Regions from separate parts of the Jeotgalibacillus sp. 10bf12 genome, predicted to be linked through region 2. Evidence: predicted binding sites of a transcription regulator. Region 2 holds the regulator's gene; each other region holds the start of a gene.
The links. Region 2 encodes Rex, which represses fermentation and respiration genes when NADH is low (regulators of the CRP and FNR family bind a similar motif). Its sites were predicted from a motif close to TTGTGAAATATTTCACAA; they were not measured.
Positions count from the first base shown of each region.

Region 1: the regulator Rex is predicted to act here: its motif matches at 1,999-2,016, upstream of cydD (thiol reductant ABC exporter subunit CydD).
Region 3: the regulator Rex is predicted to act here: its motif matches at 2,107-2,124, upstream of DH10bf12_RS11170 (cytochrome ubiquinol oxidase subunit I).
Region 4: the regulator Rex is predicted to act here: its motif matches at 2,756-2,773, upstream of DH10bf12_RS03480 (cytochrome C oxidase subunit II).

Region 1 is NZ_CP200276.1:1,312,953-1,320,642, reverse strand. It holds gene cydC (thiol reductant ABC exporter subunit CydC) at 1-248, opposite strand, end outside; gene cydD (thiol reductant ABC exporter subunit CydD) at 235-1,962, opposite strand; gene DH10bf12_RS06915 (response regulator) at 2,344-2,943, opposite strand; gene DH10bf12_RS06910 (sensor histidine kinase) at 2,940-4,073, opposite strand; gene desA (Delta(5) desaturase DesA) at 4,195-5,238, opposite strand; gene DH10bf12_RS06900 (M23 family metallopeptidase) at 6,037-6,981, shown strand; gene DH10bf12_RS06895 (NADH-dependent flavin oxidoreductase) at 7,080-7,690, shown strand, end outside.
Region 2 is NZ_CP200276.1:1,526,224-1,533,913, reverse strand. It holds gene groL (chaperonin GroEL) at 1-4, opposite strand, end outside; gene groES (co-chaperone GroES) at 66-350, opposite strand; gene DH10bf12_RS08080 (lysostaphin resistance A-like protein) at 1,001-1,750, shown strand; gene DH10bf12_RS08075 (YdiK family protein) at 1,751-1,954, shown strand; gene tatC (twin-arginine translocase subunit TatC) at 2,163-2,981, opposite strand; gene DH10bf12_RS08065 (twin-arginine translocase TatA/TatE family subunit) at 3,000-3,188, opposite strand; gene DH10bf12_RS08060 (redox-sensing transcriptional repressor Rex) at 3,257-3,919, opposite strand; gene DH10bf12_RS08055 (ABC-F family ATP-binding cassette domain-containing protein) at 4,163-6,100, shown strand; gene DH10bf12_RS08050 (MFS transporter) at 6,679-7,690, opposite strand, start outside.
Region 3 is NZ_CP200276.1:2,141,821-2,149,510, reverse strand. It holds gene DH10bf12_RS11175 (cytochrome d ubiquinol oxidase subunit II) at 1-558, opposite strand, end outside; gene DH10bf12_RS11170 (cytochrome ubiquinol oxidase subunit I) at 656-2,002, opposite strand; gene DH10bf12_RS11165 (ABC transporter ATP-binding protein) at 2,254-4,068, opposite strand; gene DH10bf12_RS11160 (ABC transporter ATP-binding protein) at 4,073-5,827, opposite strand; gene DH10bf12_RS11155 (peroxiredoxin) at 6,008-6,550, opposite strand; gene DH10bf12_RS11150 (mechanosensitive ion channel family protein) at 6,783-7,637, shown strand.
Region 4 is NZ_CP200276.1:729,619-737,308, reverse strand. It holds gene rarD (EamA family transporter RarD) at 1-828, shown strand, start outside; gene DH10bf12_RS03490 (hypothetical protein) at 1,079-1,525, shown strand; gene DH10bf12_RS03485 (Crp/Fnr family transcriptional regulator) at 1,643-2,338, shown strand; gene DH10bf12_RS03480 (cytochrome C oxidase subunit II) at 2,834-2,956, shown strand; gene DH10bf12_RS03475 (cytochrome c oxidase subunit II) at 2,975-3,451, shown strand; gene DH10bf12_RS03470 (b(o/a)3-type cytochrome-c oxidase subunit 1) at 3,448-5,097, shown strand; gene DH10bf12_RS03465 (NAD(P)/FAD-dependent oxidoreductase) at 5,214-6,449, opposite strand; SAM riboswitch class I at 6,653-6,757, shown strand; gene DH10bf12_RS03460 (transporter substrate-binding domain-containing protein) at 6,940-7,690, shown strand, end outside.

The sequences.
Region 1 (7,690 bases), 210 kb from region 2:
GCGCGGTGAGACACCATCCGCTCACCGTATTTAGATCCGGCTTTCACCAGACCGAATACTTTAATAAACGCAATCAGCAGTGTCAGTGTATAAACAGGCGGAATCAGCGCAGCCTTGGAAATCAGATAACCACTGGCTGCAAATAGACCTGCTGCTGTCACACCGCCGACATAACCAAACAGGACAGAGTACCAGACATTTTTCTTTTCAGCTGCAATTTGTCTTAAAACAATACTAAGATCTCGCATTTGCGCCACCTCCCTGCACCATTTCCTGATAGGCGGGCTCTGATAATAAATCGCGATGCTGTCCCTTCACTATAAGATGTCCATCTTCAAGCATGAGAATCTGGTCAGCATTTCTAATCGTATACAGTCTGTGTGCAACAGTAATCACTGTTGCATCCTTTGACAGTTCTTTCATTGAAGCTGTCAGAATCTGCTCTGTTTTCAAATCAAGACCTGTTGTCGGCTCATCAAAGAGAATGACTGAAGGCTTTTTAAGAAATGCTCTCGCAAGTGCAAGACGCTGTTTCTCTCCGCCAGAAAGTCCTCTTCCGCCTTCTCCAACCGGTGTATCAAGTCCTTTTTGAAGCGCTTCGATCAGCGGAGTCAGCCCGGCTTTTTCAGCTGCTGCTTCAATTTCTGTACGCGTCGCTTCTTTTTTACTGCCGATCGCAATATTATCAGCCAGCGTCCCTGAGAAAATAAACGGCTGCTGTGAAATATAGCTGAGCTGATCAAACCAGCTTTCTTCCTCATAATCGGAAAGATCATTGCCATTCACTTTGACGGCTCCTGATGTAGGTGCAATCAGCCCGCTGAGCAGATTCAGTGCAGTCGACTTTCCTGACCCGCTTTTACCGATCAGTGCAATATTTTCATAAGGTTTTATATCTGCCTGTAATGGTCCGAGACCGAACCCTTCCTTGCTGTATTGAAAAACAGTCTGGGCAAATTGAATATGCGGCGGCTGGGTGGTTGAGAGCTTTTCGCTGCCCCAGCTTACACGGTCTTCTTCCTTTGACAGCTCTTCATCAATCAACTTAGCAGCACCGATACTGCCGCGCCCTGTGTGAAATGCATTGCCAAGCTCTCTGATTGCCACATAAAATTCAGGTGCAAGCACGAGCATGAAAAACGCTGTGAAAAATGTGACGCTCTCAAAGTAGATCAGTCTCAGTCCAAGCTCGAGTGCGACAAGTCCAACACCAAGCATTGAAATATATTCAAGAGCGAGCGAGGAGATGAAGGCAATCTTCAGTACTTCAAGCGTTGCATCCCTGAACTTCAGACTGCTGTCTTCAATTGTATCCCGCTGTTTTTTTGCCTGACCGAACAGTTTCAGCGTAGTCAGACCCTGAAGTGTATCAAGAAACGTCCCTGAAAAAGCTGACAGCTGCTCAAGCTGTTCCTCAGACTTCTTTTGCGTTTTAATCCCAATAATGATAAAAAACAATGGAATAAATGGTGCTGAAACAAGTAAAACCGTTCCGGTAATCCAGTCCTGCCAGAACGCTGTAATGATAATCATCAGCGGGATAAAAGCCGTTAACGTGAGCTGTGGAATATACTTACTGAAATAACTGTCGACTTCATCGACTGCGTCCATCAGTACACTAACCTTGCGTCCCGACTGCCCCTGAAGCGAAGCCTGTACAGGATTTCCTGCGTATTTTTCAAGCAGTTTTTCACGGATTGTCTGCTTGACCTTTGCTGCAAGCCAGGAACCAGTCCGACCGCTTGCATAGGTCAGCATGGCACGTGCGATCAGTGCCGCAGCCAGCCAGCCAAAGAGTGGTACAACATCAGATAAGGCTGCCCCTTTTAAAAATACTTCGTCTACAATACGGACGATAAAGTAGGCCTGTGCAATGATACTTACTCCGGTCAAAAAAGCGATCAGGACCATTAGCAATTGAGTGCCTTTATATTGCTTCGCATATTGCGAAAGTTGATTCATAGATCAAATCTCTCCGATCATTAATTATTGACGATATTGTGAATGATTTCACATATAGTATTATTTTTATTATATATGATTATACGTGATTTTTCATGTGATAGGATTGTTTGAGCACATTTGTATGTAGGAATTGATGATTGCACAAGAACCGGTTCATTTCCGTTTCAGGCGGAGGCTTTCCGAGCGGTGGTCGCTGAGCCTCCTCGGCTTCGCCTGCGGGGTCTCAGCTGTTCCACTAATCGCTCCGATGTCCCCGCCTTCCACTCCAATGAACCTGAATTACTATCGCATACAAAGAGAGTAGCGAAAAGAAATATAACTATGAGCCAGCTTTCGTTGAACATCATTCTTTATTAAACATAAAATCCGGATTGAAAGTTACTTAAACCAACCCTTCTCTCGGAAGCGGGAGATGGCTTCGATCCGGTTTGTGACTTCGAGCTTGTCGAGTATGACTGAGATATAGTTCCGGACGGTGCCATTTGTGATATAAAGTGTACCAGCGATTTCCTTGGTTGTTTTTCCTTCTGCGATGAGCTCCATAACTTCACGTTCGCGCTCTGTCAGCGGGTTTGCTTCTGTGAGTGCCATATCAACAAGTTCAGGAGCGTAGATTCTGCGCCCCTCCATAATGGTACGGATCGAACGCGCCAGTTCCTCGCTCGGACTGTCTTTCAGCAAGTAGCCGCTGACGCCTGCATTCCTGGCTCTTTCAAAATAGCCCGGTCTTGCAAAGGTGGTCAGGATAATGATTTTACAGGGTTCATCTTTTAATTCCTCAGCTGCATCAAGACCTGTTTTCAGCGGCATTTCAATATCCATAATACAAATGTCCGGCTTCAGTGACTTGACCACTTCAACGGCTTCTTCACCATTTTTTGCTTTTCCGATCACTTCAATATCTTCTTCAAGATCAAGCAGGGAGCCAAGCGCTCCTAGCAGCATTGTCTGATCTTCAGCTAACACGATTTTGATCATAGCGCTTCCTCCTTAGACACCTGCTTCAGAATAGTCGGCACACAAATCGTAATGTTTGTGCCGAGTCCGCTTTCTACATCAAGTGTTCCATTAACAAACTCCAGGCGCTCTCTCATGCCTCGTAATCCGTTTCCTTCTATTGAACGGTCGAGCATGAAGCCTTTCCCATTATCTTCAACAGTCACTTTTAATTCTTTAGGCAGCTGTTCGATCATGACTTTACAACTTGTGGCACTGCTGTGCTTTACAACGTTTGTTACAGCTTCTTTCAGACACATACTCACCACATTTTCCACTAAAAGCGGTACATTCTCAAGCACCGGATTCCCCTTAACCTCAGGTTTAATCTGTGCCACGTGCAGCAGTTCACGAATATGGGTAATTTCTTCATCCAGCTTCGTTCCGCGCATATCTGATACCAGCTCCCGCACTTCTTTCAGGGCAGTTCTTGCTGTCTGATTAATGTCATTCAGTTCACTTTTAGCACTTTCAGGATTTGCTGCAATCAACTTTGCAGCAAGGTCACTTTTCAGTCCGATCAATGAAAGCTTCTGGCCAAGCGTGTCATGAAGGTCTCTGGCAATCCGCTGACGCTCTTCCATAACCATTAGATCTGAAATCCGCTTTTGTGCATATTCAAGCTGCCCTTCAAGCTTCTCTCGCTTCATTCTGTTGTATGAATTAAGCGGCAGCAAAATCACACCGATCACACTGATCAGCACGAATGGAAACTGCGTGAAAAACAACTGATCCTGTGTAAAAAAGGCAATGTTGACGGTGATTACTGTAGAACCGACTAGAATTCCATACAGTGTGAAAAAACCTACTTTATGCTGGACGCTTGCGATCATAAACGATAGAAAAATCGCAAAGTACACAAATCCGAACAGAATCGTCATTGCAATACTGATCGCAATCGCAATCCCCACCCAGACGTAGTTCACCCAGCCTTTAGTTAAATAAGTGAGGCGGTAAGCTGCAAAAAACACCAGAATCATCGCCACGCCGACTGAAATCTCAACCCAGCCGGATGACCTGAAAATAAAATAAAACGGCAGCATACAAAAGATAATCCAAATATATATATTCAAGCCTGTATTTTGTGGGAAAATATTATACCATTTTTGCACAAGCATTCCGCCTTTCTCTCGAATTCAGTATAGCATGGATCAGAGCTGGATCAGAACAAACGTCTACTCCGCCTGAATTGAAAAACGCCTGAAAGGTTATAAACCCTTCAGGCGATTCCATTTATGATCTCGTCTGCATACGACGTATTTCAAGCGACATTTTTTCTTTTTTAATCTGCTTCTTCACTTCACTGAAGGTAACAAATGTTTTACGCGACTCATCGTATAGACGGAATCTGATTGATTCCAGACTTGAACGCATTGTGATCGTCGTCGCCTGGTGAAGCGGCGGTGTTGATTCATGCGCTTTTTCAAGATGATAGTTCGGTACTCTCGGGCTTAAATGGTGTACGTGATGATAACCGATGTTACCAGTCACCCACTGAAGCACTTTTGGAAGCTTGTAGAATGAGCTTCCATCTACAGCAGCTTTTACATAATCCCACTCAGATTCATCCTCGAAATAAGAATCCTCGAACTGATGCTGTACATAAAACAGCCAGATCCCCAGGAACCCTGAGATAAACATGATTGGACCATGTACAAGCAGGAACGCTTCCCAGCCGAGCCATAAAATCATACCTGTATATAAAACAACAATTGATGCATTTGTGATGTATGTGTTCTTACGCTCTTTAGGACGGGCATCTTTTCTGTTCATACGATTTGTTACAAGGAACAAATAAATCGGCCCAAGCCCGAACATCACAAGCGGATTACGGTACATTCTGTAAGAAAGACGCTCTTTCCAAGAAGCTTTTTTATACTCTTCCACTGTCATAATCCAGATATCACCTGTTCCGCGCTTATCAAGATTACCACTTGTCGCATGGTGAATTGAATGCTCACGCTTCCACTTTTCATACGGAAACATCGTGACAATCCCTGTTAATGTACCAACAATATTATTCAGCTTTTTATTTTTGAAAAATGATCCGTGGCAGCAATCATGGAAAATAATAAAGATCCGTACGACAAACCCTGCCGCCGCAATGCCAAGACCTAGTGTTAAAAAGTAAGAAATCTCAAGACTCTGGTACGCCAGAAACCATAAAATAAAGAATGGCGGTATTGTATTTATCATTTGCCTGATACTTGCTTTCATATCTGCTTTTTCATAAGGAGAGACACTTTTGCGCAGCTCTGCTGTTTTCTGTTTACTCATGTTTTTCCTCCTTTTGTAACTCTTATGACCTCATCATAAAGCTTTCCCCAAAACAAAATAAGTCATGAGTGTAAGGAATAAGATATGACACTTGTCATATATAGAAAAGCGGAAGGCGCTTGGTCAGCTCTGACAGGCATAAGACGCGGAGCGGAAAATGGGTGACCTCCCCATTTACCGATGCGTGGCTTATGACCCGAAGAGCTAGCGCCTGGAGCTGGACACCGAGAAAAGCGGAAGCAGGCGTTCAGGTCCGACAAGCATAAGGCGCCTTGAGAGAAATGGGCGACCTTTCCCATTTTCTCAAGGTGACTTATGACTCGAGGACCTGCCTGCTGGAGCTGGACACCAAGAAAAGCGGAAGGCGCTTGGTCAGCTCTGACAGGCATAAGAAGACACGGTTCTGGATAAATACAGTCAAGTCTAAAGCTAATTGCAACATCCCGGCGGGTGATTGCGACAACCTCCCGGGTGGATCGAGACATCTTGGAGCCAGATTGATACATCTCCATCCATAACACCGACATCTGTCCTTCATGCACTTAGGTAACAGACTTTTGTGTCTCAAGAGCATTAAGAGAATGTGGTGCAACAAGTTTATATTGGAAGGTGACATGTTGGGCGGGAATAGTGACACCCTGACTGTAAATTGCAACAACTCCCCTGGCGTATCCCGACAACCTCAAGCCAAATAGATACTTCCCCGGCCAAAACACCGACATTTGCCCGAGAAAACCCATCACAAAAAACACGCTTGAATTCACTCAACCTGCACATACTACTTCCGAGGTGAGCCATATGAGGACTTTTTTAGCTGCTGCATTCAGCTTTCTGCTAGTTTATTCAACAGCAATGGCTGAGGAAAATCGGCAGACACTTTTAAACGAACGTTTGACTTATTACACTGCCTATCATCACCAAAGCGTGCCGTGGTATTATCTTGCAGCGATTGATCAGTTTGAGCGGAATATTCAGCCGCTCAGGCAGGATATTGAGAAAACAGACGGTCCGCTTGCCCTGACCATCCCTGTTGATCGCTGGTTCGGTCCGCTTCATCCGGATCAGTCAAATCTATCGCCGTATTTTATTGAATTTTTTGGAGGCATTGGACAGGATGCAAATGGAGACGGAAAGGCTGACCCGAATGACCCGGAGGATATTTTTGGATCAATGGCAGATTACATTAACAGCTATGGTTCTTTTAAGGATGCTTTACATGCTTACTATGAAAGAAAAGAATCCGTCAGTCAGATCATGACGATTGCTGAGTTATATCAGCAATTCAACACGCTTGACCTGTACACCCACGTGTTTCCACTGCAAAAAGATTATTTATACAGCTACAGGTCTACATGGGGTGGCAAACGGGGCTGGGGCGGACGCAGAATGCATGAAGGGACTGACCTTTTTGCAGGCTATGGTACCCCTGTTCTTGCTACGACATACGGGAAAATCGAAGCCCTCGGGTGGAACGACTATGGCGGATGGCGAATTGGTCTCAGAGACATCCATAACGTCTACCATTATTACGCCCACCTCTCCAGTTTTAAAGAAGGACTGAAGCAGGGCGATATTGTAAAAGCCGGTGACCTGATTGGCTATGTTGGAAGCTCCGGTTATGGAAAAGAAGGAACGAGTGGCAAATTTCCTCCACACCTGCATTATGGCCTGTATATCGATAACGGTAAAAACCAATGGGCATACGACCCAACCCCTTCTCTTAGAAAATGGGAATCAAGCTGACCTGCACATTCGCTGAGCAGGTTTCTTTTAGTTACCCGAAAGACCGATTATAATAGATTTTGTGACATAACATTTTCGATTGAAGAAGGAGGAGTAACATGATGACTAGAAAATTCTTAGAATCATTTACTTTTAAAAATGGAATTACGCTTAAAAATAGAGTGCTGATGGCACCAATGACGAATTTTTCTTCACAGGATAACGGTGAAGTAACAGAGGCAGAACTTGAATATTACCGCGTCCGTTCTGGCGGCGTTGGTGCAGTCCTGACTGCAGTTGCCAATGTAACGGATGACGGTAAAGGCTTCAATGGTGAGATCGGCGCGCACCGTGATGATCTTGTCCCAAGTCTTAAAAAGCTTGCTGACACGATTAAAGGTGAAGGCGCAAAAGCGATTTTACAAATCTTTCACGCTGGCAGAATGTCACCGCCTGAACTGCTTCCTGATAAACAGACAGTGAGTGCAAGTGCTGTAGCACCTGTACGTGAAGGGGCAATGACACCTCGCGAGCTGACAAATGATGAAATTGAAACAATCATTAAGGCATTCGGTGATGCAACACGCCGTGCAATTGAAGCAGGATTTGATGGCGTGGAAATTCACGGCGCAAATACGTACCTGATTCAGCAGTTCTTCTCACCTCACTCAAACAGACGTAATGATAAATGGGGCGGATCTGTTGAAAAACGTATGATGTTCCCGCTTGC
Region 2 (7,690 bases):
CCATTTGTAAGGTTCCTCCCAGAATGTAATATGGTTTTAAATCGTTATGTTTTTAAATGATTGAATTAGTTTACGACAGCCAGAATATCACTTTCGCGAAGGATCAGGTATTCTGTGCCCTGGTATTTCACTTCTGTACCAGCGTACTTAGAGAAAAGGATACGGTCATCAACAGATACTTCAAGCTCAACACGCTCACCGTTTTCAAGCACACGTCCTGTACCTACGGCAACGATCTTACCTTCCTGCGGCTTTTCTTTCGCACTATCCGGAAGTACAATCCCGCTTGACGTTTTATCCTCAGACTCTACCAGCTCAATTACTACGCGATCACCTAATGGTTTTAACAAGTGAAACAACCTCCTTGAATTATGTTCATTCGTTTATTAGCACTCTATATATATGAGTGCTAACACAAGTATTAGTTTAATTAATTTGAGTTGTTTTTGCAAGTGTGATGGGTTTAAATTTTTTAAAAATTTGTTTACAGGTACCGCTGTCTCTTTCCGTGGAGCACTACGCTTTCCGCGGCCGCGCGCTGAGCCCCCTCAAGCTTCGCTCTCCTGGGTCTCAGCTGTCGCTTCTATGCCGCAGGAGTCTTCGTCCTCCACTACAAGAGCCAGCTAAGTTGGGTGAATCAAGTATGTAATTTCTCCTTTATTGAAAAGTCTAACCCCCTTTTAATATGTGGACTTGTCCAATTTTATGAATGTACAGTGTGATGGATACTCTCCAGCTGACCTTCGGAGTGCAGGACGAAGACTCCCGCCCCGGAAAAGGGACAGGTGAGACTCAGCATGCGAAGTATGAAGAGGCTCACCGCCCGGGGGCAGGAAAGCGAAGTCCTGCACGGAGAAGGGCAGCGGTTTTCAAAAGCACATCCTCACACCCTATTCACAAAATGTCTACTTAATACGTCTGACATCGTAGCTATCAATTGAAGGCAGTGTAGTTCAATAGTAGAATAAACAGAACGAATCTATTTCAAAGGAGTATGACTGTGAACCGCACCTTTCTCATTATATTAATTACTTATGTGGCTATGCAGCTTTCCACATTTATCGCTGTCCCGCTCGCATTATTTATCAGCGGAATGGTCTCAGACAGTGAACCTGCCGTGCTGCTTTATCAAATATCAGGCTACTGGATCTTTATCAGCTTTACGATTGCGCTGATTGTTATCCTGTTTGTCATGAACAAAAATAAAGGCGTCATGGATCTGCCGGGTAAAAAGGTTGGTCCAGGGATGGCAGCTTTATGGTCATTTATCGGGATCTTCCTGGCATTCTTCAGTCAGGCGATTGCAGTCGGCATTGAGTCGCTGATCGGCATTGATCCGGGTTCACAGAATACAGCTGATATCATCAGCCTTCTGTCTTACGTCCCGCTCGCAGCTGTTGCAGTTGCGATTATCGGACCGATTTTAGAGGAAATTGTGTTCCGTGGCGTGATTTTCGGCTGGTTCTATCGTAAATACAATTTCTTCATCTCAGGACTGATCAGTGCGCTGATCTTTGCGGTGATCCACTTCGACTTCACCCATATCCTGATTTATGCGGCAATGGGTTATGCATTTGCGTTCCTTTATGCATATACTAAACGAATCATCGTACCAATCATCGCGCATATGGCGATCAACACATTTGTCGTGATGACGCAGTTCTTCTTTGCTGATGAAATTCAGCGGATCATTGAAATGAATGAAGCAGTATTCGTACTGTGGCGCTTTGCACTGGGAGGGATTTTCTAAATGAAATCTCCATTAGGACACGGAGTCTTCTATCTGATACTTGGGGTATTCTTCGTCTACTTCGCTGTAAACAGCGTAAACGAAAACGGCTGGGGCTTCTTTGCCTACCTGTTTGTTGCATTCGCAACGTATGATATCGGGGCGGGACTCAGGCTGATCGGACTCCACTTTAAGATTAAGAAGCATATGAATGAGAAGAAGTAGCGGCTATTTGGCCGCTGCTTTTTTGTTTGTGGAAGGAGGTTTATGGGATGGGTATTTGGTCATGAAGTGGCGAACATGTCATGAGATACGTCGAACACCACGTATTTTGCGTCGAACCCTTGGTTGTAAGTATCGAACATCAGCATATGAGTGGCGAACAAGCCAGGTTTAACGCCGAACCACCGCCACAAAAAGAAAACAGCCGGGATCACTCCCCGCTGTTTTCTTTCATTGCTTCTTTTTTCGCAAGCTCGCGGTCGATCCGCTCCCTGCGCTCCTGTTCTTCTAGCTCACGCTGTTCGGCTTCTGCTTTTTGAGCTTTCTTATAGCCGATTTTCGCAATCCACAAGCTGATTTCGTAAAGTAAAATCAGCGGTACGGTTACGATCATGTGTGAGAAGATGTCCGGCGGCGTCACAAAGGCTGCGACGACGAGCAGTCCGAAGTATGCGTACTTACGGATGCTTGCCAGAAACATTGGTGTAACGATCCCCAGTCTTGTGACAAATAACATGATCACCGGCAGCTGGAATAAAAAGCCGAACGGGATTGTCATTTGGAATAAGAACTGGAAGAATTCATTGATCCCGATGACCTGTTCAATTTCAAGATTGTTCGACAGGTTCATCATGAAACGGACAACGAATGGGAATAAGATAAAATACGCAAACGCAAGGCCTGTCAGGAAAAGTATGACGGATGCAGGAATGTAACTAAGCGTTACCTTCCGTTCTCTGTCCTGCAGACCCGGACTGATAAACGCCCAAAGCTGATACAGTATAATTGGTGCCGTCATGATCAACGCAGTGAACATGATAATCTGGAAATAGATCTTTACAGGATCCGTTACCCGGAATGCATTCAATGTCATCGATGCTGCTTCGTCTGAAGACTGAAGGTATTTCATCAGCGGTTCGGCTAGGAAAAACCCTCCCACCATCGCAATGACAAAGAAAACGACTACAATGATGAGTCGTTTTCTTATTTCACCTATATGTTCATGGACGGTCATATCTTGCTGGTTCATATGGCCACCATCCCGTAATTATTGCTGTTTTTCGTCTTTCTTTGACTCTTTTACATCATCGTCGTCATCTGCAAGTCCTTTTGTTGCATCCTTGAATTCACGAAGGGTGCTGCCTGCTGCTTTCCCTAGCTCCGGCAGTTTTTTAGGACCAAAAATTAATAATGCAACGACTGCGATCACGGCAAGGCTGATTCCGCCTGGTAACATGATGCATGCACCTCCTCTTTCTTCTTATATCATAAATTAAATCAAGCTTTTTGGCTATTCTATATTTCTTATAATTGTGACGTTTCTACGTCATCTGTCCCGTAATTTTTCAGGAAATAAATCAATGACTGAAGCTCGACGGCAAGATCAATATGATGGATTCTCATATGCTCAGGCACAGAGAGTCTCGCAGGTGTGAAATTCAGAATTCCCTTTACCTTCAGATCAATCAACCGGTCTGTGATTCCCTGTGCAGGACCAGCAGGCACAGTCAGGATCGCCACTTCAATGTTGCTCGCATTCACCTTTTCTTCAAGGTCATCCATCGCATACACAGGTACTTCTCCAATTGAAGTTCCAGCTTTTTTAGGATCGGCGTCAAACGCCATTTCAATCTTTGTATTATTGTTTTTCAGGAAATTATAATGTAAAAACGCTGTACCAAGATTTCCGACCCCAATCAGCACGACCTTTGTCGTTTCGTCCTGATCAAGTGTTTTACGGAAAAAGGACAGCAGGTACTCAACATTATAACCATAACCTTTTTTGCCAAGTGCACCAAAATAAGAAAAATCACGTCTGATTGTTGCTGAATCAACCTTTACAGCATCGCTCAGCTCTTTCGAAGAAACACGCTGCTTTCCTGATGAATGCAGGTTCTTCAGAAAACGGTAGTAAAGCGGCAGTCGCTTCGCCGTTGCCTGAGGAATCTTCATTTGTTCCTGACTCATTCCTGTACTCCCCCTAAATCCAACAGTGCGCCTGGCACCGCATGTAAAGTGAAGCTGTGAACGCTTCCAAATCTATATCTTTAAAAAACAAATTCCTTTTAAATACAATCCAAGTCCCTATTGTATCATACACCATTAAGGTATCCGCTTGCAAAGTATGCAAGTTTTTTCACAATGACAGTTCGTTGCTTATCATAACGCTGGTACGATACACTTAGATAGGAAGAAAAATGAGGTGAGCGAATGATTTTACTACAGGTCAATAATCTCTCCAAGTCGTTTGGCGCAGAAGAGATTATTGCTAATATAAAGCTTGAAGTCCAGACGAAAGACCGGATCGCACTTGTCGGCCGAAACGGCGCCGGGAAGTCTACCCTTTTAAAAATTATCGCAGGTCAGCTTTCGCATGATAACGGCGATATTAATAAACCAAAAGGCGTGTCGATCGGGTACCTTGAACAGCACAGCGGACTTGAATCCGAGCTGTCGATCTGGGAAGAAATGATGACTGTATTTGATTACTTAAAAGACATGGAAAAACGCCTGCGTGAAGCCGAGCAGCAGATGGCGGACCCTGACGTATACGAAAACGCAGAACGCTATAACCGCGTGATGACTGAATATGATGAGCTTCAGGTTCAGTTCAAGGACGCCGGCGGGTATCAATATGAAGCAGATATCAGAACCGTACTTCACGGTCTGCGCTTTCAGTCGTTTGATTACGACACGCCAATCTCGACGTTGAGCGGTGGTCAGAAGACCCGTCTTGCTTTGGGTAAACTCCTTTTAACCAAGCCTGACGTGATGATCCTCGATGAGCCGACTAACCACCTGGACATCGATACACTCAGCTGGCTGGAGTCTTATCTGCAGGGTTACCCGGGCGCGATTTTAATCGTCTCACACGACCGCTACTTTTTAGATAAAATCGTTAATCAGGTTGTGGAAATCTCACGAAAGCGTTCGAAGAAATTCCACGGCAACTACAGCCGCTATCTTGATCAGAAGGCGCTTGATTATGAGCGTGAGATGAAGGAATTTGAAAAGCAGCAGGAAGAGATCGCAAAGATGGAAGACTTTGTCGCGCGGAACCTCGCACGGGCTTCGACGACGAAAATGGCACAGAGCCGCCGTAAAAAGCTTCAGAAGATGGACAAAATGGACCGTCCGAAAGGTGATGAAAAATCAGCAAGCTTCGGCTTTTCGATTGACCGCCAGAGTGGGAATGACGTCTTGAAGCTGCAGGATCTTTCTGTAGGCTATGATAATGCCGTTTCAAGTAATATCAATGCGGCTATCACGCGTGAGGATAGTATCGCTTTGATCGGGCCAAACGGTGTCGGGAAGTCCACCCTTTTAAAAACGATCGTAAAAAGAATTCCTGCGCTTGCTGGTCAGATTCAATATGGATCGAACGTCAGCATTGGCTACTACGACCAGCAGCAGGCAGAACTGCATTCAAATAAAACGGTGCTGAATGAGCTGTGGGATGACTATCCGATGAAAAATGAAAAGGATATCCGTACGGTACTTGGCAACTTCCTCTTTTCAGGGGATGACGTGCTGAAGCCTGTTGCAACTTTGAGCGGTGGTGAGAAAGCACGCCTTGCACTTGCGAAGCTAATGATGCAGAAATCGAACCTGCTGATTTTAGATGAGCCGACCAACCACCTTGATCTCGACAGCAAAGAGATTTTGGAGAATGCGCTGATCGATTACCCGGGGACGATCCTCTTTGTATCGCACGACCGCTATTTTATCAACAGGCTTGCGACAAAGGTGCTTGAGCTGTCACCTGATGGCAGCACTGAGTATCTCGGCGACTATGATTACTATATGGAGAAACTGAGTGAAATAGCTGAGCTTGCGGCTATTGAAGAACGTGAGCGACTTGAGAAAGCACCTGCCGCTGAAAAGCCGACTGACAAATCAGCCTTTGCGCTTGATAAGGAAAAGCAGAAGGCTGAACGTAAAAAGCGCAGACGTCTTGAGGAAATTGAGCTGCTGATTACAGAGCTCGAGGGTACGATTGAAGAGCATGAAAATCTGCTGTGTGACCCTGAGATTTTCCAGGATCATGAGCGGGTGATGGAATCCAACCAGGCCATTGATCAGGCAAAAGCTGAGATGGATCAGCTGCTTGAAGAGTGGGCTGAGCTGGAAGAGGAATTGAGTGAGTGAGGTTTGTGCAGGAATCCTTTTTGGGTTCCTGTTTTTTTGTGTGTTGGGGTGTGGTTCAGGAGATTATAGCGGTTGTTCCGGAGATTCGGCGTGAGGTTCAGAAGATTACTGCGGGAGTTCAGGAAATTACATGTGGCTTTCAGGACATTTGGCAGGCGGTCTCAGAAATTATGTCATTATACCTACTGACTTTTAAAAAAATCCGCTGTAAAAACCTAGAACACTTTTCACAAACTCAAACCCCTCCCCCACCCAAATTCTCACCGATTCCCACGTATCCTCTCCCATCCTTCCAAATCCGAAATATCAGGCAATTGTGAATAACTTTTCGCTTATATTTGTGTGAAAATTGCAAATCAAATATGTATATAATGTGAACGGAGTGTGACAGAACAATTACAATACACAGAGTTATGCACACTACACACAGCGGATTCATGCTTTTTAACATAGTTATACACATTGTCCACAGGTTTGTACACATTTATTAACATTATCCACAATAAAAGACACACCGAGTTATATACAGCTTATTTCTAACTTATCAACAGCTTATCCACAGAAAAAACCCAGCTTTTTCACAGCTGAGTTTCGCTTCTCATCGATTTTGTTCCTCTTGCCCAGAAAATCATTGGAATTAAAATGAGAGACAATAGTCCACCTCCGAGTGACAGCATTGCAAAGCTCGTCGCCCCGACAACCATACCGGAAAGTGCACCGCCTGCTGCTCCTGATAAAGCAATAAAGACATCCACTGATCCTTGCGTCTTTGCACGCACTGAAAGATGTGTGGCATCTATGATCGTTGCTGTTCCACTGATCAGACCGAAGTTCCACCCGAGCCCAAGCAGCATCAGTGCGACAATCATTCCTGCTAATGATTCTCCGGGTGCAAGTGCGCCTACTACGCCTGCTGCAAGTAAAGTTATTCCTGATGCTGACGCCATAAATGTCCGCCCTAGCTTATCGACAAGTACACCTGTAATTAATGAAGGCAGATACATAGCTGCGATATGAAGGCCGATTACTAATCCGACCGCACTCAGCGCGTGACCGTGATGTCCCATATGAACCGGCGTCATTGTCATGACAGCGACCATGACGATCTGCGTGAGCACCATCACCACCGCCCCAGTAATCACGCCTCTTCTTTTCAGACCGGAAACATCAAACGTTTCAATAGGTGCTGTTTCTACTTTTGTAGCTTCAGACAGTCCACGTGCGATTAACAGAGGATCAGGCTTGAGCATAGCAAACAGCACCAGTCCGGCTGCAATATAAGCTGCTGCGGCAAGAATAAAAGGTCCTCCGAGCGCCGGGACGCCAATTGATTCAGCAAATCTTCCCATGACACCGACCAGGTTCGGCCCGGCTACTGCACCAAAAGTGGTGGCGACCATCGCGATACTGACAGCTGTTGCACGCTGTTTATCATTTGCCAGATCCGTTCCGGCATAGCGTGCCTGAAGATTAGATGCCGTTCCTGCTCCGTAGATCAACAGTGAAACCAAAAGTAGCGGAACACTATCCCAAACTGCTGCCCCGACAACGCCAAGCGCACCAATACCTCCTGTCACAAAACCGGCACCT
Region 3 (7,690 bases), 620 kb from region 2:
GGCATAATACGTTAAAAAGCTGGCACTGATAAACAGAACAGATACAATTGCCAGTAATACTACACTCCATGAGTAAGGGCTTGTAAATAACTCACCGGCAAGAAAGGTCACACCGTTTTCATCTTCCGTTAAGTAACCACCTTCAGATATTGTCAGGGCAGTCGACAATGCAGCCGGGATCAGAAGACCTGTTGCGCCATATAAAAATAAATAAAGCGTACTATCTTTTGATCCGTAATTACCAAATGCATAAAATGATCCTCTGATCGCAATCAGTATAATCGCAACTGAACCAGGGAGTAGAAGTGCCGTACCATAATAATAAGCAGTATCCGGGAAGAACCCTACCAGTCCAACAAAGAAAAAGACAAAGAATACATTTGTCACTTCCCAGACAGGTGAAAGATATCTGCTGATCAGCTTACTCATAATATGTTCTCTTTTTGACACTCTTGCATAGTAAGCAAAAAATCCTGCGCCAAAATCAATAGACGCGACAATCAAATACCCATACAGGAATAACCACAATACAGTGATTCCTAATACCTCTAAACTCATTTAAGTAACCCCTTCCCTTTGGCATATTTCTAAGTTAAGTATAAGAAATGGATCAGCAGGCGGGAAAGTTCCCCGCCCACTGCTTATGCTCTTCACATTAACTGTCCAGCGTGCCTCCAGGGAAGCGTTTTTCAAGCTCCGCCTCAGGCGGTCTGTTCTTAAACATTCTCAGTAATACTCTAACACAGAAGAACCCAAGGACTGCATACAGAGCGAGGAACATACCGAATGCAATGCCTACAGATCCCGATGTCGTCGCAGCTTCATCCACTGTCATGATCCCTCTTAAAATCCATGGCTGTCTGCCGACTTCAGCATAAATCCAGCCGAATTCAATTGCCATCATGGCAAGTGGTCCACTTGCTACTATACCCATCAGCAACAGCTTATTCCATTCATTAAACCGTTTGATAAACATGAACATGACGAACAATCCGGCAATAAATAAGGAGTACATGCCGATACCAACCATCAAATCGAACATATAATGGATCCAAAGCGGTGGTCTTTCTTCTTCCGGGAATTCATTTAGACCGATCACTTCAGTATCAAATGAATTTCCGGCAAGGAAACTTAACATCCCTGGTATCCGTATCTCATTACTAATTTCATTATCTTCATTTATGGTTCCAAATAATATCAGGTCTGCATTGGATTCTGTTTCAAAGTGCCATTCAGCAGCAGCCAGCTTTTCAGGCTGCTCTTTTGCAAGAAACTTGGCAGAAAGGTCACCTGCAAGCGCAGTCCCTGCTGCGAAGATCAGTCCTGCAGTCATTGTCAATCTAAGTGCTTTTTTGTGATAATCTGTTCCCTTTTTCATCAGAATGATAAAAGCCGTGATAGCAGCCAGAATCAATGCTGATGTCATATAGGCTGATGTAATGACGTGAAATACCTTTGTAGGTGTCGCCGGGTTAAACATTGCAGCCAGCGGGCTGATATTAACCGTTTCACCATCAATGATATCAAATCCCTGAGGCGTATTCATAAATGCATTTACCGTGGTAATAAAGAAAGCTGATAAGGTTGCACCGATGACGATCGGAATATTAAGCAGCCAGTGTAACCAGCGGTTTTTAAATCTGTCCCATGTATACAAATAGATTCCAAGGAAAATTGCTTCAAAAAAGAATGCGAATGTTTCCATGAAGAGAGGAAGCGCAATAATCTGACCGGCAACCTGCATAAAGCTTGGCCATAATAATGAAAGCTGAAGACCAATCGCCGTTCCTGTCACAACCCCGACCGCAACCGTAATTGTAAACCCTCTTGCCCAACGTCTGGCAAGGATTAAATAGTGAGGGTCTTTTTTCTTTAAACCCATAAATTCGGCTATTGCAATCATTACTGGAATCCCAACACCAATGGTGGCAAAAATAACATGGAATATAAGGGTAGTAGCTGTTAAGAGCCTACTGAGCGTAACGCCATCTAATTCCAACATGATTTCCCTCCTAAAAAACTTCATACTAGTAAATTTACTATACCACTGTTTCTCAAACCTTTTACAACATTAACTGTGTATGTGATATGTTGAACATGAACAATTTGTGACGTCCTTCACAAAGGTTTAATTTTAGTATATCTGCCTTCATTGCTTATTTCAATTCTCAATGCTTAAGATTCACACCACCGTAATAAGTTGTTCAAATTATAGTCAAAAAGCTGACCAGACATTGTCTGATCAGCTCCTTATCATCCTGTATTCTGCTGCATCGTAAACTGTGAGTGAACAAGTCCCTGATAAATACCTTTATGCTTCATCAATTCATCATGATTTCCGTTCTCCATCAGGTTTCCATGGTCAAGAACGTAAATTCTGTCTGCATCACGTATCGTGGAAAGTCTGTGTGCAATAATAATTGCTGTTCTTCCCTTTAATAATGTTGACAGTGCTTTTTGTATCACGACTTCTGTTTCTGTATCAATCGAAGCTGTTGCTTCATCCAGAATAATAATGCGGGGATCTGCAAGAAGCGCTCTCGCAAATGAAATCAACTGACGTTCTCCAACAGAAAGGATATTACCTCTTTCTTCAACCTCAGTGTCATACCCTTTTGGCAGCTTTTGAATAAAATTGTGCGCACCTACTGCCTTTGCTGCATCAATAAGCTGTTCATCCGTTGCATGGGGAAATCCAAAACGGATATTGTCTTTAATTGTCCCAGAGAAAATAAATGTATCCTGAAGTACAATCGAGATTTGTGAACGCAGACTTCTAAGTGAGACATCCCGCAAATCATGTCCATCCATTTTGATTGAACCTGCTGTAGGGTCATAAAAGCGGGTAACCATATTGGCAATCGTTGTCTTACCTGAACCTGTGTGTCCAACAAGCGCAATGGTTTCTCCAGCTTTAATATCAAGGTTAATCCCGTTAAGTGCTTTTCTGTCTCCTGAATAAGCAAAATCAACCTGATTGAATGCTACATCACCTTTAATTTCATCCAGTTCAATTGGATTTTTCTTTTCTGCTACGTTTGGCTGTTCATCCAGAAACTCAAAAATCCTTTCAGATGAAGCCATTCCCATGAGCAGTTGATTATAGACCATACCAAGTCTTGAAATCGGCTCCCAGAACATGCCGATCAGGAAAGCGAATGTGACGAACTCACCGATCTGAAGGTTTCCACTCTGAATCAGCGAAGCCCCGTACCAGATCAGGATGGCTGAGCCGACTGCATTCGTCATTTCAACAAGCGGTCTGAATGTTGCATTTTTCTTCGTCGCATCTCTCCAGCTTTCGAAGGTTTCATTGTTTACCCCTTCAAAATACTGTGCATTTTCTTTTTCCTGTGTAAATGACTGTGTAATTCTCATCCCCTGAAGACTTTCGTTTAAATGAGAGTTCAGCTTTGACTGTTTTAATCGAACAGTCTGCCATGATCTTCTGATTTTCTTTCGAAGCTTAGTCGAAATAAAGAACATTGCCGGCAGCACAATCATAACCGCCATCGCTAGCTCAGGGCTGATGGTAAATAACACAATAAAAATACCAATCAGCATGAGAATATCCATCAGCAGATTAATAACACCGTTTGTAAATAATTCCTGCAGTGAATTAATATCGTTCATAATCCTTACAAGAATCGAACCTGCTGATCTCTGATCAAAAAAGCGGTTACTCAGCCACTGGACATGAGTAAATAAATGTTTACGTAAATCGTAAATCACACTTTGACCGAGAATGTTCATCCATTTAATTCTGAAAATGTTGGCAATATAGTTGATGATATAAAGTCCTGCGATTACCCCGACAAGCTGCATCAGCAGATTGCCATCTCTGCCGGCGATTGCTTCATCAATGACATACATACCAATTAAGATTGGTATAACCAGTCTGACTGCCGTTGTAACCAGTACCATAATAATAGATAATGGAAGCAGTTTTTTTGAATAAGGCTTTAAATATCTGAATAACCTCCAAAGCTGGAGCCAGTTAAACGGTTTTTCAATTACCTGATCTGTAGAATATTTAAATCTGTTTTGTATTCGTTGCTCACTGCTCATCTTTTCACCTCGTTCCCGTTGCAGAAAGTGATTTTTGATCCTTATACTGAATATCGTAAATTCTTTTATATTGTCCTTCGAGCTGAATGAGTTCATCATGTGTACCCCGGTGAGTGATTTCACCGTTATCAAACACAAAGATTTCATCCGCATGTTTCAGAGAAGAAATCCGGTGGGCGATAATAAGTGTTGTGCGTCCCTTCATGACTTCCTTTAATGCTTTTTGGATTTTAAATTCTGTCTGCATATCTACAGCACTTGTCGCATCATCAAGAATTAAAATACTTGGGTCCAGGCAGATCGCGCGCGCAATGGCAATTCGCTGTTTTTGACCTCCTGATAAACCAAGCCCTCTTTCTCCGAGCATCGTATCGTAGCCATCCGGCATCTCCATAATAAAATCATGCGCTTCAGCCTTCTTCGCTGCATCAATGATCTCATCCATTTTTGCTTCAGGTCTACCGAATGCAATATTAGCTTTAATCGTTGATGAAAACAGGAAAGATTCCTGGAGAACGAATCCGACATTTTTACGAAGAGACCTGATCGTGTAATCACTTACCTCTTTGTCATCAATTAAAACAGAACCCTCTGTCGGCTCATAAAATCTGGTTATCAACTGCGTAACACTCGTCTTACCTGACCCTGTTGCACCGATCAGACCGACTGTTTTCCCACTGTTGACTTTGAAAGATACATTGTTAATGGCTTTTTCATCATCAGCTGTGTAGTTTAATGAAACGTTTTTAAACTCCACTTCCCCTGAAGAACGAGTGAGTTCGATTGCATCAGGCTTTTCCTGAATCGTTTCTTCTGCTTCAAGAATTTCAAGTAAACGTTCTCCTGAAGCTTTTGACTGAGAGAATTGATTAATGGTAAACCCAAGGTTCATAATCGGCCAGATAATAAAGCCGACCAGACTGTAAAAAGCCGTCAGTTCCCCTGCAGTAAGACTTCCATTAACAACAAGAAAACCCCCATAGCCGAGCAACATCACAACACTGATATTCCCAAGGAATTCCATCAGTGGGAAGTACTTCGCCCATACATCTGATGTAAATAAGTATTTTTCTTTATAATCCTGATTTGAGCTGTTGAATTTATTAATCTGATGCTCTTCTCTAGATAAAGACTTTACAGTATTAATACCACTGATATTTTCCTGCACATTCGTATTCAGCTTACCAAATGATTTTCTTACACCCCGAAAAGCAGGATGTACTTTTTTATCAAACTTATAAACTGCGATTGCCAAAAATGGTATAGATAGCATCGTTACGATTGTAAGCGGAACAGAATAATAAAGCATCACGCCTGTTGTGACGATCAAAAGCAGAATCAGTCTGATTAATTCCGCGAATCCGAATGACAAGAAGAAACGGAAACCTTCAACATCCGCTGTCAGCCTCGACATGATATCACCGGTTTTTGCATTATCATAATACTGAAACGGCAGACTTTGAAGCTTATCATACAGCTTTTCACGCAGGTCATATACTGCGATAATACCAAACAGGTCACCGTTGTACTGGGATATAAATGTTGCGATCCCTTTAACGGCCATAATACCGATAAAGCCAAATGCGAGATAAGGAATCAGGTTATACCTGCCGTCTCCCACCACATCATCAATTGTAATCTGCAAAATGATCGGATAAACAATTGTAATCAGCGTCATCACAAATAAGAAAATAATCGATAGTATAAAGTGACGTTTATGAGGCCAGTAAAATTCCTTTAATTTTTTAAATACATCCATCGCTTATCCCTCCTTTTCATATTCCTTCTATTTAAATAGTCACCTCTTAAATATATCGGTTTTCGAAATATATTTCCACCTTTATTTGAATTTTTTCTCATTTCTTACTATTCCTCAGCTTATAGGTTTGCCATTAAAAAAAGATCAGCCTGCAGGCTGATCTTTCATCGTTCATTTGTATTAAAGTGTTTTTTGACCTGGCTTCCAGTTAGCAGGGCAAAGTCCACCTGTCTGTAGTGCCTGTAGTACACGTAGTGTTTCATCTACATCACGGCCGATATTGTTGTGGAATACTGTCTGATACATTAACTCGCCTTCAGGGCTGACGATGTAAAGTCCGCGAAGTGCAACACCTTCATCTTCAATCAGTACACCGTATTCGCGGGATACTTGATGGTTTGTGTCAGCTGCAAGCGGATAATTCAGATCGCCAAGACCATTGTCTTTGCGCTCTGTGTTGATCCATGCAAGATGAGTGTGGATAGTATCAGTAGAAACCCCGATTACTTCAGCATCAAGGTCTTCGAATTCATCGTAACGATCTGACATTGCAGTGATTTCAGTTGGACATACAAAAGTGAAGTCCATTGGATAGAAGAATAATACTGTCCATTTATCTTCTTTCATGTTTTGTTCTAGGCTTACTTTTCCAAATTCTTTGTTAGCAAGTACTGCGTCCATTTCAAAGCGGGGCGCTTGCTTGCCTACCATACGTTCTGCCATTAAAAATCCCTCCAAATAAAAAATGTACACCGGAAAAAGAAAATTCTCTTTCCAATTAAACTCACGATTCCAATCATAATATACTGAAATTGAATAGTCAATTTTATAAAGAATGAATACCTAAAAACCTAAAAATCCCTATCGAAACCTTGATATACGTTTTCTCATTTGTTATAAGGGTATAGTAGGACGATAGATTGTACAGTAGAAAGGATGACAGTCATTGGATCAGTTGTTGAATTTGAACGCACTTGGCGCAAGACTTGCGGACTATGCATGGGGCGCCTTATTGATTGACATTGGAATTGTAGCTCTGAAAATAATTGGGATACTGATTGTATACTTAATTGTCAGAGCGATCGGCAACAGAGTACTTTCAGGTGTTTTCGCTAAATATGAAACCCGTGAGAATATCTCCGTCGGAAGAGCCCGCACATTAGAAAGCTTAACCAAAAACGTTTTTGGCTATGCACTGCTCTTTATTTTAATCGTTACAATTTTGCAGCTTGTCAATATTGATGTAACTGCATTGATCGCCGGTGCCGGTATTATTGGTCTAGCAATCGGTTTTGGTGCACAGGGACTTGTGAGCGACGTGGTTACCGGATTCTTTATTTTGCTCGAGAAACAGATTGATGTAGGTGATTACATCACGACTGGTGAATTCTCAGGCATTTGTGAAGAGGTAGGCTTAAGACAAACTAAAATCAGAGGCTTTGACGGCACGCTTCACTTTGTTCCTAACCGTGAAATTACAAGTATGAGTAACCACTCACGCGGCAATATGCGAGCGATGATTGATATCGGTATCTCATATGATGATGATATTGATCAGGCAATCAAAGTGCTGCAGGATGTATGTGATAAAGCAGCTGCTTCTAACAGTGCAATTCTCGATGGTCCAAATGTAGTTGGCGTGCAGGAGCTCGGGTCTTCAGATGTTGTAATCCGGGTGATTGGACAAACTGCTAATATGGAACAATGGGCAGTTGAAAGAGAGTTAAGGAAAGAAATGAAAGAAGCACTTGATCGCAACGGTATTGAAATTCCGTTTCCTCATCAGGTGTATGTACAGAAAGAGGCATAATTTTAAGAGCCTGGGGGTTTCCCAGGCTCTTTATCATTTTGCATGAACAATTC
Region 4 (7,690 bases), 800 kb from region 2:
AAAATGCTGCAGGATGTATCGCATGGAGAGATTTTAGCACAGCGGATTTTATGGTCTTTTATTTTTATGCTTGTTCTCCTATTTTTTCTGAAAAAGTTCAGCTTATACCTTCAGTTTGTAAAAGAGATGATAAAGACACCAAAATTATTCTGGTCCCTTTTTATTGCTTCGCTTTTAATAAGTTCAAACTGGGGCATCTTTATGTGGGCAGTCATTCACGGACGAATTTTAGAAGCTAGCCTGGGACAGTATATTAACCCTATCACCAGTATGTTAATTGGCGTAATCGTATTAAAAGAAAAGCTGACAGGACAACAAATTACAGCATTTGTATTAGCAGGAACCGGCGTACTGATCATCACTCTCCACTATGGTGTGGTTCCGTGGATTTCTTTAAGTCTGGCATTATCTTTTGGCTTTTATGGTCTGGTCAAAAAAATGATAAAAACCGATTCAACAATTGGACTGACTTTAGAGACGATGGCAATCGTCCCGCTGGCTGGAGCCTACTTAACCTATCTTTTTTTTCAAACCGACTTTCAATTTTTCGACTCTGTTTCCACGAGTATGCTGCTGATAGGAAGTGGCATTATAACGGCTCTGCCACTTTTGTTATTTACAAAAAGTGCTCATGAAGTATCGTTATCAATGTTAGGTATCTTGCAATATATCGCACCAACCATCTCTCTATTCACCGGGGTCCTGCTTTACAAAGAAGTTTTAAGTACGGCTTATCTGATCTCGTTTATCTTTATCTGGTCAGCTCTTGTCATTTATACATATTCTTCGATAACGATACAGAAAAAAGCACGAAAGGCCCGGGTTTAGCCCGTTTTGATATTGAATAATGGATCTTGTGTCAGGTGCAAGGTGCAGCCCGGCCATTTATGCGCCGGCTGATCTGTAATTTAGTCATTATCGTCCCGGTGAGTACAGCAATATTTAATTTAAATTGAAACTTGTGCACACAAAAAATAGCCCGAGTAAACGCTTGGCTTTTTACATCACCCTGTAACGTATATGTGAATAAAATGGTATAATAAGGTTTAATATTCACTTACATAAAGGAGCTGTCTATTTGAAAAAGCACCTGACCATAATTACTTTCTTTGCCATTTTTCTAACTGCATGCAGCAGTGATCCCGCAATCGAAATGGACCAGGACACCAGCTATATTAAATATTTGCCTCAGGAAGAAGAGCTTGAGGTGTTTGTCAGATACCTGAATCATTCTAATCGACCTGTCGATTTTTGTGTAGAAATTCTTTTTGATGATGAGGAGATTTGGGATGCATTCCCTTATGAAGGGTATGTGATATCGTGTGATCCGGAAGATTTTGAGGATAAAGTTTACGGTGGAATGCCAGGAGAAATGACGATTTTGCCCAATAATGAATTTGTCGTTGGCCCAGATATGTTTCTCCTCGACAGTATCGATGAATCTTTATTACCCGGCAACGTCAGAGTCCGGTTTTTTAATGAGGATGGATTCGAGTTAATTGAACCGCTGAACGTATTGGAATAGACATTAAGCGGTTCAATTATTTTATAGAAATAATCACCAGGATCCGTCTCCTTAGGCACCACACCTATGCTATACTTAAACAATTATAAAAAATACATCTTTAGGAGGCCGAGCCGCATGTATGCAGAAACCGAACCAATTCCAGACGATTTGAAAGAATTACTGTCCCTGTCTCATCATGTGAAAAGCTTCGCTAAAGACAGTTATTTGTTCCGTGAGGGTGATAAGATTAAACATTTGTTTTTTATCGCAAAAGGAAAAGTTCAGCTGAGTAAGGTGAATACGGATGGGCGTGAGCTGACGCTGCGGATCTGCGGGCAGAATCAGCTGCTTGGGGAAGTGTATCTGTACGCTGATGACGCGACTTACATGCTTGATGCAAAGGTGAAAGAGGACGTCGCGTGCTATGTATATCCGATTCACGAGCTGGAAGCTGAATTTCAGAAAAACCCGCGGCTTGCTGCTGCATTTATGAAATGGATGTGCCTGAATCAGCGGAAGACACAGACCCGCTTTCGTGACCTGCTGCTTCACGGCAAAAAGGGTGCCCTTTACTCTACACTGATCCGTTTATCCAATAGCTATGGCATTCAAAAGTCAGAAGGGCTCTTAATTGACGTATCCCTCACCAATCAGGACCTCGCCAACTTTTGCGGAATGGCACGTGAAGTGGCAAACCGGATGCTATCCGAGCTGAAAAAACAGAAGATCATCTCAATATGCGACGGAAAGATCCTCATCCGTGACCTGGCTTACTTAAAAAACGAAATCCAATGCGAAAACTGTCCGTTGACACTTTGCCGGATTGACTAACCAGCTACTACTCTCACTTCAGAGAATAGTAGTTTTTTTGTTGTCTTTTTTAACTTAATCGATTAAATAAAACAAACTTATTTGTATTACCAAATCATATTCCGAATAAAATCTAAGTGCAGTAAAACGATTAGAAAAATAGCACAAAGCTATATTTATCTTTCTATTATCACTTTATTAAAGTCCATCGTTGATATTTCACAGCTGATGATTGGAGCGTAAGGGGGCGACTCCTGCGGAAAAACGATCGTGAAAGACCCCGGAAGGCAGTGTTCTTCTGCCTGAGGAGGCTTGAGCGTTCGTCCGCGGAAAGCGTCCCCCTGAAGCGGAAATCAGCAGCCAGATTCTATAGAGCCCATATAAGAAATTTGGCGAAAAAATGAAAGAATCGTAGTTCCAGGTAAATTTTTGTCACAGATGTGACTTTTATCACAGTGGTCAAACCGTGATTCCTTTACGCTTAACCCAATATGAATGTTGGAGAGGGGAACTGAAATGGCTAAGAAACAACAGGCGAATGAAGAAAATCTGAAAGGCACACTCATCAGCGTGTTTTTTGTTGGATTTGTCATCGTCGCAATGTGGGTAGCTGTTTACCTGATGTATTTATCCCAATAACCTTAAAGGAGAATCACCATGCATCTTCATAAGTACGAAAAAATATGGCTCGTGTTCGGCACAGTATGCCTGATCGCATTCTTAAGTATTGTCGGTGTCAATGCGTTTGCCCACGATCACACACCTGCTGGCGGAATCCAGACGATCGATCCTGAAAAGGTAAGAGAAACCGCTCCATTTAACGAGCCGGGTGTTAAAAAGCTGGATGATGATACGTATCAGGCCGCGATCATCGCAAGTGCTTTTGCTTACGACGGCGGAGAGGCGTTAGAAGTGCCGGTTGGCAAAGAAATTATTTTTAAAGTAACAAGTACAGACGTGGTTCACAGTTTTACGATTGATAACACAAACGTCAATATGATGGTTGTGCCCGGTCAGGTGACGACAAAATCATACACCTTTAAAGAGCCGGGGAAATATCTGATCATCTGTAATGAATACTGCGGAACAGGTCATCATTTTATGTACAGGGAAATTGAGGTGACTGAATCATGATCGCAGCTGGAGAACGTAAACTCGCACTCTGGAATATTGGTGTTGCCTACACCGCATTTTTAATCGGAACACTTGCCGGTCTGCTGCAGGTATTTATCCGTAACGACGCACTGGAGCTTCCGGCATGGCTGGATTACTATCAGATTTTAACCGCACATGGCGTGTTACTTGCACTTATATTTACGACATTTTTCATTTTTGCCTTTTTCATTTCAGGTATGAGTAAAAGCCTTGGCGCATTCGGTCCGAAGGTATTGCTTTGGAACTGGATCGGATTTCTGGTCATGCTTGCAGGAACGATTCTTGCGACATTTATGATTGTGATCGGAGAAGCATCCGTTCTTTATACATTTTACGCCCCTTTAATGGCTAACCCGTGGTATTACGTGGGTCTTGCATTATTTGTCGTCGGCTCCTGGATTATGGGGTTTGGACTCATTGGCCATTACGTGAAATGGAGAAAAGCAAACCGCGGTGAGCTCAGTCCGCTTTTTGCATTTATGACAGTAGCGACCATTGTATTATGGTTGATCGCATGCCTTGGTGTCGTCGCGACAGTGTTATTTCAGTATATTCCATGGGCATTCGGCTGGGTGGATACGATCAATGTGGAACTGAGCCGGACGCTGTTCTGGTATTTCGGTCACCCGCTCGTTTACTTCTGGCTGCTGCCTGCTTATATGGCATGGTATACAATTGTGCCGAAAATTATCGGCGTGCCGGTCTTCAGTGATTCACTTGCACGTCTTGCATTTGTCCTGTTTATCCTGTTCTCCATTCCTGTCGGCTTTCACCATCAGCTAATGGAGCCCGGCATCTCTGACTTCTGGAAGTTCCTGCAGGTCGTATTAACGTTTATGGTGATTATTCCGTCTCTCATGACGGCATTCTCCATGTTTGCAAACTTCGAGCGGGCTGGACGTAAGAATGGCGGGAAAGGGTTATTCGGCTGGTTCACAAAGCTTCCGTGGAGAGATCTGCGGTTCACATCCATTTTCGTGGCCATGGCCTTCTTCATTCCGGGAGGAGCAGGCGGAATCATTAACGCAAGCTTTCAGCTGAATGAAATCGTGCACAACACACTCTGGATCGTCGGTCACTTCCATATTACTGTCGGAACGCCTGTTGCTATGACTTTCATGGGGCTGACATACTGGCTAATTCCGTATTTAACCGGAAGAAAGTTCTCGAACACCATGAAAAAATTAGGCTTTATCCAGATTGGCTTATGGTCAGTCGGGATGCTGTTAATGAGTACAGCGCAGCATATTCTCGGACTGCTCGGCGCGCCTCGCCGAACAGCATATTCAGGTTACAACGGCCATGAATCCGCAATGGAGTGGTTTGATGGCATCCTGACAAACCACGTCACAATGGCCGTTGGCGGAAGCATTCTTTTCCTTTCAGCCATGCTGCTGCTCTATATCGTGATCATGAGCGCATTCGTCTCACCAAAGGCTGAGCCGCATGAATTTGTTGAGTTTCCGCTTGCTGAAAGTGATAAACGGGCAACACCGAAAATACTTGAAAACTGGTGGCTGTGGATTGGCATCGCCTTCTTACTCATCATCATCGCATACGCGATCCCGATCGCCCAGATGATTCAGCATGCACCACCAGGTTCCAGAGGATTTATCACATGGTAGGAGTTGAGTGAAATGGTACTATCGTTAATCTTCTTTTTTCTCGTCATCATTTTAACAACAGGCATATATGTAGAATTAACAACGGATGAAGATTAAAAAAGCAAAGGCCGGGATTGTCACGGCCTTTTTGCTTGATTTAATATCGGCCGATCCTGCAAATACATCGCCAGACCCGCACTATCCCCTTTCACAATCTCCTCAGCAACAAGCTTTGCTAACACCTGCCCATACACCATCCCGTTATCACCAAATGCAAACACGAAATAACAGCCCGGGAATTCTTTGTAATTCCCAACGACAGGTACCCCATCTACAATCCCACCGTAGGATGAAGCCAGATAAAACTCAGGTTCCACCTGAATATCAGGAAACAGTTTATTAAATTCCTTAATTAACTGATATTTTTTATGAGTTAATTTACTATTTCTGTCTCTTTCTTCATCTGTATTTTCATCCAGTCCGCCAATGATTACCCGGTTGTCTTTCGTAGTCCGTACATAAATATAGGGACGTGCGGTTTCCCAGAGAAGTGTCCGGTTGTACCATGCAGACAGGTCATCAACCGGAGTAGTGGTAATCGTGAAGGTACTTTCAAAAGAAGCTTTCTTCTCTTTTTTAATATCCATGCCCTCATAACCTGCAGCAAAAATCACATGACGCGCCTCTATGGCATAACCGTTCTTCGTTGTCACAATCATATTGCCGCTGCCCTGATCGACGTGCTGTCCATTCATTTCAGTATGCTCATATACACGTACACCGTGTGCCACTGCCTCTTCAAATAGCGCATGCGTATATTTGAATGGATTAATTTCACCGTCGCGATAGGAATAAATCGCTGCTTCTCTGCTAAATGGATACTTCGCTTCAATCTCATCTCTTTTTAAAAAGTCGACCTCACAATCATGCTGCTTTAAATACTCATATTCCTTTTGCAGCTTGGCAACGTCTTCCGGACAGCTTGCGGAATATAACGTATCTCTTCTGGTGAATTCGCAGTCGATTGAACTGCTTTTGGAGGCTGCTTCAATCTCATCAATCGCCTCCTGCAGCAGCTGCAAATGTCTTGCAATGTAGTCTTCTCCGAATGTATTCACTAAACTGGTGAACATCTTTTCACCTGAATATTGCAAAATCGCTGTATTCGTCACAGTGCTTCCGCTAGCAATCGTTGATTTTTCGATCACGACTGTATCCAGGTCATGGCCAGCCAGGTAATGTGCACACTGCGCCCCTGAACTTCCGCCTCCAACAATCAGTACATCACAGATGAGGTCTGTTTCTAGTACAGGATAAGACGGTGCATCCGGAAAAGTAGTAGGCCAATAATAAGTGCCGGTTTGTCGTTTCATTTTGTTCCTCCCCCAAATTAAAATAGATGCTGTTACTATGTCCCGAAATATTTTTAATATGCTCAATACGTAAAAAGTGTCGGGATATTGCGTTGGTTACGCTTTCAATTTTTAAGAAAATGTGAGTGTGTGTAAAAAGAAGAAAAATCTGTTTGACAGAAGCTTAAAAGTCGCATACTATTCTAACTATCGAAAAATTAAATAACTTATCCAGAGAGACCGAGGGACAGGCCCGATGACGTCCAGCAACCATCATTTGATGAGAGGTGCTAATTCCTGCAGAATGTTGTCATTCTGAGAGATAAGAAGCAGATTAAAACCTCTTTCTTATTGGAAGTGGTTTTTTTGTGTTTATCAGGAGATTGCCCTTTATATTGCCGGTTGCAGATAAGGAAAAAGGGAGCGTAGTGTGTTCAACAATGGAAATATGACTTTAAAAAGCTAATCCATTACATTAATTTACATTATATACATAAAAGGAGCTTGCATAATGAAAAGACATCAACCTTTATTCTTATCACTATTTTTACTGGCTGGAGCAGGTGTAGTAAGCGGCTGTTCTTCAGAGGAAACGACGGCGTCAAATGGCGATGAGGTCATTACGGTCGGAACGCAGAATGATTATCCGCCATTTGCTTTTGCAGATGACAACAATGAACTGACAGGCTATGACGTGGATGTTGTAAAAGCGATTGATGAGGAGCTTGATGGCTATACATTCGAGTTTAAGGCGGTTCCATGGGACAGTATGTTTCTTTCGCTTGAATCCAATAAAATTCAGGCGGTAGCTGATCAGGTAGCGAAAACACCTGAGCGCGAGGAGAAGTATTTATTTACAGATGAGTCCTATTTTGCAGCTGAAACGGTCATTGCTGTGAAGGAAGGCAGAGAGGATATTCAGACCATTGAGGACCTTGAAGGAAAGAAGGTGGGTGCGCTCGCGGGTGATTCCTATACGCTGCTGCTTGAAGAGTATAACGAGACAGCGGATACTCCGATTGAATTAACGTACAGTGAAAGCGGAACGCCTGCTGAGATTTTACAGGACGTGCAAAACGAACGCGTAGATGCCTATGTGAATGATCCGATTATGATGAATAACGTGCTTGAGAAAAATGAGCTGGGCGTTGAAATTGTCGGACAGTCGCTTGTCAATGATCAGATGGGCATTGTGCTGAAGCACGGTGAAAAAGGCGAGGAGCTGAAGGCCTTAATTGATCCGATCATCAGGCAGCTGAAAG